4 regions of the Streptomyces tyrfis genome follow, and region 1 is predicted to be linked to each of the others. Evidence: riboswitches for the same ligand, from Rfam matches in the RefSeq annotation. Region 1 holds a riboswitch; each other region holds the start of a gene.
What was found. Region 1 has a riboswitch for cobalamin ahead of metE (5-methyltetrahydropteroyltriglutamate--homocysteine S-methyltransferase). Riboswitches for the same ligand answer to the same signal wherever they lie in the genome.

Region 1 (2,178 bases):
ACGGCTGAGGCGACTCCTTGGGGCGGCTGAGGCGACTCCTTACGACTGAAACACGGAATCCGCCCTCCGGCACGGCCGGGGCGCCGCGGGCCGCCCCGCCCGGCGAGGAGGACGCGGCGACCGCCGAGATCGCCCGCGTGCAGGTCTGACAGTCGCTGTGGCACCGGGTGATCGACCGGGACACGGTGCTGCGGCTGCTCGACGAGGAGCTCGCCGCGCTCGGCGCGGAGTATCCCTGGGCGCCACTGGGCGAGGTGCGCGCGCTCTTCGAACGGAACGCCCTGGCAGCCGAGTTGCCGCTGTTCTTCACCCCGGACGCCTACGCCGGGCACCTCGTGCGCCACGCGCGGGCGTGACGCCCGGTCGGGACCGCGCCAGACCAGGGCCGGAGGCGGGCCGGCGCACCCGTGCCGCCGCCTCCCCGCGCCGGCTCCCCCACGTCGGCTCCCCCGTGCCGCCGCTCCCCGGGGAGGGGAGGAGGCCCGGCGCTTCCCGTCTCCGGACCGTTTCACTCCTGTCGGCCGTGTGTCTCATCTCGCCATCCGGATGATGGACAGGGTGCGCCGCATTCCGGAGCCGCGCCGTAAGCTGGCCGTTGCAGCTGGTTCGCCCCGTCCGCCAGGCGGGATGCGTCGCAAGAGGGAACCCGGTGGGAATCCGGGACTGCCCCGCAGCGGTGAGCGGGAACGACCGCCGTCATACGCACTGGGCCCGGCAAGGGCCTGGGAAGCGACGGCCAGTAGGCGACCTCCCCCGGGAGGACGTGCCCGCGAGTCCGAAGACCTGCCATCTGCCCGTGTGCGAACCATTCGCGCGCGGACATCCCGGTGACCTCGAGGGCGGGTCGGCGTACATACCAGACGGACGGCCGCGCCATGCCGCGCGAGGCCGCACCGTCCGGTCCGTCACCCTTCGCACCCCCGTGACGTCTCCGGGATCTCAGGGATTCATCTCGCGAAGGAGATCTCCGTGACCACCGAGTCCGCAGCCGCGGCAGCACGGGCCACCGTGTACGGCTACCCCCGTCAGGGTCCGAACCGGGAACTGAAGAAGGCGATCGAGGGCTACTGGAAGGGCCGCGTCACCGCCGACGCCCTCCGCTCCACCGCCGCCGGACTGCGCCGGGCCAACTGGCGGCAGCTGGCCGACGCCGGCATCGAGGAAGTCCCCACGGGCGACTTCTCGTACTACGACCACGTGCTGGACACCACCGTGATGGTGGGCGCGGTTCCGGCACGCCACCGGGAAGCCGTCGCCGCCGATCCGCTGGACGGCTACTTCGCGATGGCGCGGGGCACCCAGGACGTCGCACCACTGGAGATGACCAAGTGGTTCGACACCAACTACCACTACCTGGTGCCCGAGTTGGGCCCGGATACGGTGTTCACGGCCGACTCCGCCAAGCAGGCCGCCGAGCTGAAGGAGGCCCTCGCACTGGGCCTGAAGGCCCGGCCCGTCCTCGTCGGCCCTGTCACCTATCTGCTGCTGGCCAAGCCCGCGCCGGGCGTGACCGCGGACTTCGACCCGCTCACCCTGCTGGACCGGCTGCTGCCGGTGTACGCGGAGCTCCTGGCCGACCTGCGCGCGGCCGGCGCCGAGTGGGTCCAGCTGGACGAGCCCGCTCTCGTCCAGGACCGCACCCCGGCCGAACTCGACGCCGCCGAAAGCGCGTTCCACGCGCTGGGCGGTCTCACCGACCGGCCCAGGCTCCTGATCGCCTCCTACTTCGACCGGCTGGGCGACGCCCTGCCGGCCCTGGCCAAGGCACCGGTGGACGGGCTCGCCCTGGACTTCACCGAGGCGGCCGCGGCCAACCTGGACGCCCTCGCCGCCGTCGGCGGACTGCCCGGCAAGCGACTGGTCGCCGGGGTGGTCGACGGGCGCAACATCTGGGCGAACGACCTGTCGAAGTCCCTCGCCACGCTCGGCACCCTGCTGGGCCTGGCCGAACGGGTCGACGTGTCCGCCTCCTGCTCGCTGCTGCACGTCCCGCTGGACACGGCGGCGGAGCGGGACATCGAACCGCAGATCCTGCGCTGGCTGGCCTTCGCCCGGCAGAAGACGGCGGAGATCGCCACCCTCGCCGAGGGGCTGGCCCACGGCACCGACGCGATCAAGGCCGAACTCGCCGCGAACCGGGCCGTCCTGGCCTCCCGGGCGAACTCCCCCATCACCCAC
Region 2 (2,178 bases), on a different contig from region 1:
GGCGCGCAGCAGGGCCAGGAGGGACAGCGCCTGGCCGTCGCCGTAGGCGGCGCCCCGGAAGTCGCCCGCGGCGGTGCAGCCGGGGGTGGGTTCGCCGGACTCGGGGCCCGCCTCGCACACATGGTCCGCCAGGTCGCCGACGAGGTCGTGGCCGCCGAAGTCCCTCGGGTCGGCCCCGGTGATCTCGGCGAGGAGGGCGAGCCGGGCCGCGGCGGTGGCGTCGGGGGCCCGGCCGGAGCCGTTCGGGTAGGCGTAGTCGCCGCCGTGTGCGGCCAGGAACGCGGTGATTCCGCCGACGGCGGGGTCCTTTCCGTCGGCGGCGGCCAGGGCGTAGGCCGTCTCCGTGGTCAGGAGGAGATCGGGGGCGCCGCCGCCGTCCTCGACGCGTTCGCCGTCGGTCAGCCCGGACCTGAGCCAGGCCGCCGCGGCGGCGACGTCGACCGTGCCGGGCGCGCCGGTGGGCGTGCCGCCCGGTTCGGGGGTGGCGCCCCCGCCGCCCGCGCGGACGTCGTCGGGGCTGAAGCGCGGCCCGCCCGTGCTGCCGCCGATGTCCGTGCCGCCGTAGACCCAGGCGTCGACGTCGCCGTCCTTCACCTTGCGGTCCATGGCGCCGTACGGGCTGTACGTCCAGTCCCGCTGGCCGGGCGAGGCGGTCCAGTAGGACCAGTACGCGGTGGCGGGCGGGGTCAGGACGCAGGATTCGCGGTCCGGGGTCGGGTAGGGGGTGCCGGAGTGGAACGGGCCGTAGCCGATGCGGCAGATGAAGCCGGGGCCGTCGTGCTCGGTGCCCGCGGTGGAGAAGCCGGCGTCGTGGAGCAGTTCGTACCCGGTGGTCGGGGTGGTGTCGCAGCCGCGCTCGACCGCACCGCCGAACGGTGTGAAGTCGACGGCGACGACGGCTCCGCGGGTGGCGGTGCAGTCGTCGGCCGGGTCGGCGGCGACGGAGGACGCCGTGAGGAAGGTCACGCACGCGGCGGCGAGCATCAGGAAGGCGGAGACCAGTGCCGTCAGCGGCCCCGGTCTCGCCGCCGACCGCCGGTCTCTTCGCTGCTCGGTCCCCACCACGGCCCCCTCGCTGCCTGCCCTGCGCGGGCGCGGGCGTGGGTGAGGGCTCCCGCCGCGGGAAGGCTCCGCACACGGAAGTACCGGTCGCACCACGCCGTAGTCCGCGACGGCGTTCGTTGCTGAAGAACGGGCTCCAGGCATTCCGGCTCGCCCGGTGGTACCGGGCCCACGGTTGCGGGTCAGCGCCGGACTTCGACCGGCTTCCCCTGGAACTCATTGCGTATCAGCCGGATTTGAGCACGGTTCACGGAAGGCGTCAAGGCGGGGTGCGGTCGGGCGCGCGGGCCTGCCGGGGGCGCTCTTGGCGACCGCGTCGCCGGTCGGGTACCGTCCCGCTCTGCCGAGTGGGGGAACCCGGTGGGAGTCCGGGGCTGACGCGCAGCGGTGTGGGACGGCGGGGGCCGTTCCGAGCCCGAATGCCCATGCGGCGAAGCACTTCTGGTAGCCGGTCCACGCGTTTTCGGACGGCGGCCATGCCCGCTGCTCCCGCCCACGGCGAGGCCCGGCACGGGTCCGGCCGGCGTCCCTCATCCCAGGAGCAGGCCATGTCCCGTACCGTTGCCGTGTCCTCGTCCCTCCGCCGCTGCGGGCTCACCGCGGTGGCCGCACTCGGCGCCTTCGCCCTCACCACACTGCCGGCGGCGGCGACCGCCACCCCGGCCCAGATCGCCACGTCGAAGACGAACGGCGTCGCCTATCTCAAGTCCCTCCAGGGCGCGGACGGCTCCTACGCCGGTTCCGGGCTGTCCAACGAGTGGGCGTTCAGCGCGTTCGCGGCCGCGGGCACGGCCGCCGTGGACGTCGCGCCCGGCGGCGACACGGCCAAGAACGCGAGAACGGTCTACCGCGGTCAGTTGTCGGCCGCGGGCTGGCCCTCCGCCACCCCCGTCGTCACCGACTACGAACGCGCCACGCTCAACGCGTACGCCGCCGGGATCGACCCCGCCCGGGTCTCCGCCTCCCGCAACCTGATCGCCGACGTCTACGGCTACTGGCAGAACGCCGAGGCGGGCTACTTCGGGCCGTCGGCCAACTTCAACGGCACGGTGTTCGCCGCGCTCGCCCTCAACGGCGCCCGGACCGCGTCCGGTCAGGTCCGCGTCCCGCAGGCGC
Region 3 (2,178 bases), on a different contig from region 1:
GCCGCCGTCAGCCCGCCGCCCACCGTCGCGGCCACCGCGACCGCCGTCACCGCCGTGACCCCCGTGACCGCCGCCGCGCAGGACCTCATGACCACCCTTCCGGCCCCGGTCCCGACGGTCCCCGCCCAGGACCCGGCGCGCCCCGCCCCCGTCCAGCCGGTGTGAGGACGCGGCCCGGGCCGTTCGCGCCGGGCCGCCCCCGGCCCTCCCTCGCCCGGTCCGCGCGGACCGTCCCGGATCGCGCGGACCGTCCCGGACCTCGCAGACCGTTTAAGGAATCAGCATGAAGATCGACTGGGCGGCCCTCGGGTCCGTCTTCGGTGTGTCCCTCGTCGTCACCGTCGCACTGGTGGGCTTCTTCAGCCTGGGCGTGGTGGGGCTGGCCAGGCAGTCGGAACCGGCGGCCCAGGGCGGCTCCGGCGGTTCCCGGGCGCTGGCTCGCGCGGGCGCGTACGCCTGTTTCGCGCTGTGCGCGGCGGCGGTCGCGTACGGGATCTATCTGATCGTCGCCTGAGCCCCTCCCCGCCGCCCCTCCGGGCGCGCCACCGCTCCCCCTCCGGGCCCCTCCCCGCTCGACGTTCGGGCCCCTCCCGCGCTCCCGTCCCCGCGCCCCCGTCACGGGCCGGACGCGCCTCGTGCGTCCGGCCCTTCGGCGTGCCCCGGAGCCGGTGTGGGTCTCAGCACACTGCGCCGCCGCAGGTCAACGGCAAGTTGACGGGGCTTCTCGGAGCGTGGTGGACTGCCGGAGCCATTTACGGCGACAGCAGAGGAAGCCGGTGCGAATCCGGCGCGGTCCCGCCACTGTCACCGGGGAGCGGTCCCCCACACCGGGAAGTCACGGCACGCGCGAGCGGGCTGGAAGGCCGGGGGTCACCGCGGATCCGGGAGCCAGGAGACTCTCGTCGCCGGTCACGTCGAACCAGGGCGCGGACCCTGAGTGAGGACATGTCGCCATGCCTGGCAGCCGTGCGTCCCTTGCCGGGGGGCTCTCGCCGAGAGCCGCCCGTACGAACGTCCTCCGAGGCGCGACGGCCGGCTGAGCCATGCGGGCCGATCGCATCTTCGCGTACGGCGCCACGGCCGGACTGATCGGCGACCTGCTGCTCGGTGACCCCCGCAGGGGGCACCCGGTGGCCGCCTTCGGGCGGGCCGCGGCGGGCGTCGAGCGCCGTCTGTGGCGCGACCACCGCGGGTGGGGCGCGCTGCACACCCTCGTCTGCGCCGGCGGCGCCGCGGGCGGTGCCGCGCTGCTCTCCCATGCCGTCCGCCGCAGCCCCGCCGCCTCCGTCGCGCTGACCGCGGCCGCCACCTGGACCGTGCTCGGCGGCGCCTCGCTGGGGCGGGAGGCGCGCGCCATCGGCGGCGCCCTGGCCGCCGGGGACGTCGAACTCGCCCGGGAGCGGCTGCCGCATCTGTGCGGGCGCGACCCGCAGGCCCTCGACGGGCCGGGCATCGCCCGCGCGGTGGTGGAGTCCGTCGCCGAGAACACCTCGGACGCCGTGGTCGGCGCCCTGGTGTGGGGGGCGCTGGCCGGGGTGCCCGGGCTGGTCGGCTTCCGGGCCGTGAACACCCTGGACGCGATGGTCGGCCACAAGTCGCCCCGCCACCTCCGCTACGGCTGGGCCTCGGCCCGCCTCGACGACGTCGCGGGCGGGCCGGGCGCGCGGCTGACCGCTCTGCTCGCCGCGGCGGCGGGCGGCCGTCCGCGCGCGGCGGTACGGGCCTGGCGGGCCGACGCGGCGAAGCATCCGAGCCCCAACGCGGGCCCGGTGGAGGCGGCGTTCGCGGGCGCGCTGGGGGTGCGTCTCGGCGGGACGCTGGCGTACGGCGGCCGGGTCGAGCACCGTCCCGTCCTCAACGGGGCGGCGGGCCGGGCCGTGGAGACCGGGGACGTCGAGCGCGCGGTGCGGCTGTCGCGCCGGGTCGGCGTGCTGGCCCTCGGCGTGTGCGTGGCCGGACGGCTGGGCGCCTCCCTCGCGGTCCGGCGGTTCGCGGACGGACGAGGCGGGGGCGTGCCGGGCGCGGGCACGCGGGGCGTGCTCGCGGGCGCGACGGGCGCCGGCGTACGAACCCCGGGCGCGGGCGCACGCGTCGCCGGCGTGCGGGCCGGAAGCACGGGCGACGCCGCGCGGGCCGCGGGGCTCCCGTTCGCGGCGCGGCTGATCGTGGGACGGAGAC
Region 4 (2,178 bases), on a different contig from region 1:
CGCGCGCGGCGGGTCACCGGTGGCGGAACTCGGGCGGCCGTTTGTCGACGAAGGCGCGCATGCCCTCCTTCTGGTCGGCGGTGGCGAACACCGCGTGGAAGAGTCGGCGTTCGAAGCGGACCCCCTCGGAGAGGGTCGTCTCGAAGGCCCGCCCCACCGCCTCCTTGGCCGTCATCGCCACCGGCAGCGACATGCCCGCGACGGTCTCCGCGACCGCGAGCGCCTCGCCGAGCAGCTCGTCGGCCGGCACCACCCGAAGAGACCAGTCCGGCGCGCTCGGCCTCGGCCACGCCCATCGTGCGGCCGGTCAGGCACATCTCCATGGCCTTGGCCTTGCCGACCGCGCGGGTCAGGCGCTGGGAGCCACCGATGCCGGGGATCACCCCGAGCTTGATCTCGGGCTGGCCGAAGACGGCCGTGTCGGCGGCCAGCAGGATGTCGCACAGCATGGCGAGTTCGCAGCCGCCGCCGAGCGCGTAGCCGGCGACCGCCGCCACGGTGGGGGTGCGCAGCTGTCCGAGCCGGTCCCAGGCGGCGAACCGGTCCGCGAGATACATGTCCGGGTAGTCCCTCGACCGCATCTCCCTGATGTCGGCGCCGGCCGCGAACGCCCTGGCCGATCGAGTGATCACGACGCATCCGCAGTCCGGGTCCCGGTCGAGGGCGTCGGTGGCGGCGACGACCTCGTTCATCACCTGGAGGTTCAGCGCGTTGAGCGCGCCGGGGCGGTCGAGGGCGAGCAGGGCGGCGCGGCCCTTGCGTTCCAGGGAGTCCCTTTCCTGGTCGACGAGTTTGAGGAACCGGAGCAGAACCCTGGCGCGGCGCTGGGGGTTCCAGTCGCCCCAGCCCCGCTGGGCGCGTTCGGCGACGCCGATCGCCGCCTCGGTCTCGGCGCGGCTCGCGAGGGGCTCGCGGGCCCGGATCCCGCCGGTGTTGGGGTCGTACACGTCACCGTGGGAACCCGAGGTTCCCGGGGTGCGCCTGCCGTCGATGAAGTGGGTCAACTCTCGTACGGAGTAGTTGACTTGCGTGCGGACCATGAGTGCCTGCTCTCGTCAGGCGATCCGGGACGGCGCGCCGCCGGACGCGCGCGGACGCCGTGGTCCGTGCGCGCGGGGGCGGCGCGAGATCGCGTATGGCGGGGGAACCGTCAGACGGCGACGGCGGGGTGCCGCCGGGTTTCCCGGCGAGCGGGCGCCCCTGCCGCAGGGTCGCCGGATTCGTGGAAGCGCACCGGTGCCATGCGTGTCAGCTCCATCCTCGTGGACAACACGGAACATCCCGCGGCCGGTATCCTGACTCCCGGATCAGCGCGCGCCGTCCGCCCTCCCGACGTCCTGCTCGTCGGTGGCGCCCTGCTCGACGGCGTGCTCCCCGGTCACAGTGGCGGGACCGTGCCGGATTCACACCGGCTTCCCCGCACCGCGGGCCTTGTCGCGACCATATAGTTGGGCGCCCTAGTAAATCCGCCCCCGGGCCCGTTCCGGGACGTTCCCGCAGCTCAGCGGGGTCCGGGTTCGGCCGTTCGAGGGGCCGCGAAACGCGCCGGGGCGTGGAACCGGGCACGGCGCGCGGCGCGCCGGAAGGTGGTCAGCACGGCGGGTCCGGCCAGCGTCACGCAGACGAAGTTGGTGACCGCCCGGCCCGTGTCCCAGCCGAGGGACGTGGCGAGGTCGAAGGCGATGTAGCGCTGCCACTGCTCGGTGAGGGGCAGACCCGGCAGATAGGCGATGGAGCTGTGGGGGTCCAGGGAGAAGGGCCAGAAGGAGAGGTTGAGCAGGAAGCCGAAGAGATAGCCCGAGAGGGACCCGTAGACGGCCAGCAGCAGCACCTCGCGGCGTCCGCTCGCCCGTGGGAGGAAGCCGGCGAGCATCCCGACGAACGCGCAGCCGAACATCTGGTACGGCATCCACGGGCCCACTCCCCCGGTGATCAGGGCGGAGGCGAACAGCGAGGTGCAGCCAAGGGTGAATCCGAAGCCGGGCCCGTAGACCCGGCCCGCCAGGACCAGGACGAAGAAGACGGTCTCGACGCCCGCGGTCCCGGCGCCCAGCGGGCGCAGGGCCGCGTTGACGGCGGACAGGACGCCGAGCATGGCCAGCGCCTTGGAGTCGATGCCGCCCTCGGCGATCTCCGACAGCACCACGCACAGGACCAGCACCAGCAGCGCGCCGAAGA

Region 2: linked by a shared signal. The riboswitch ahead of WA762_RS10035 (prenyltransferase/squalene oxidase repeat-containing protein) and the one ahead of metE (5-methyltetrahydropteroyltriglutamate--homocysteine S-methyltransferase) in region 1 are both predicted to bind cobalamin.
Region 3: linked by a shared signal. The riboswitch ahead of WA762_RS14335 (cobalamin biosynthesis protein) and the one ahead of metE (5-methyltetrahydropteroyltriglutamate--homocysteine S-methyltransferase) in region 1 are both predicted to bind cobalamin.
Region 4: linked by a shared signal. The riboswitch ahead of WA762_RS35665 (CoA-acylating methylmalonate-semialdehyde dehydrogenase) and the one ahead of metE (5-methyltetrahydropteroyltriglutamate--homocysteine S-methyltransferase) in region 1 are both predicted to bind cobalamin.

Annotation. Positions count from the first base shown of each region.
Region 1 is NZ_JBAGJZ010000026.1:103,422-105,599, reverse strand. Features, by position in the region: partial or broken gene WA762_RS20950 (malate synthase A) at 108-356, shown strand; cobalamin riboswitch at 586-805, shown strand; gene metE (5-methyltetrahydropteroyltriglutamate--homocysteine S-methyltransferase) at 970-2,178, shown strand, end outside.
Region 2 is NZ_JBAGJZ010000010.1:15,871-18,048, reverse strand. Features, by position in the region: gene WA762_RS10035 (prenyltransferase/squalene oxidase repeat-containing protein) at 1-1,062, opposite strand, end outside; cobalamin riboswitch at 1,184-1,317, opposite strand; gene WA762_RS10030 (prenyltransferase/squalene oxidase repeat-containing protein) at 1,611-2,178, shown strand, end outside.
Region 3 is NZ_JBAGJZ010000015.1:111,635-113,812, reverse strand. Features, by position in the region: gene WA762_RS14345 (inorganic phosphate transporter) at 1-165, shown strand, start outside; gene WA762_RS14340 (hypothetical protein) at 284-514, shown strand; cobalamin riboswitch at 768-898, shown strand; gene WA762_RS14335 (cobalamin biosynthesis protein) at 1,044-2,178, shown strand, end outside.
Region 4 is NZ_JBAGJZ010000010.1:23,698-25,875, reverse strand. Features, by position in the region: partial or broken gene WA762_RS10060 (enoyl-CoA hydratase) at 14-809, opposite strand; partial or broken gene WA762_RS35665 (CoA-acylating methylmalonate-semialdehyde dehydrogenase) at 822-1,040, opposite strand; cobalamin riboswitch at 1,269-1,442, opposite strand; gene WA762_RS10055 (ECF transporter S component family protein) at 1,502-2,178, opposite strand, start outside.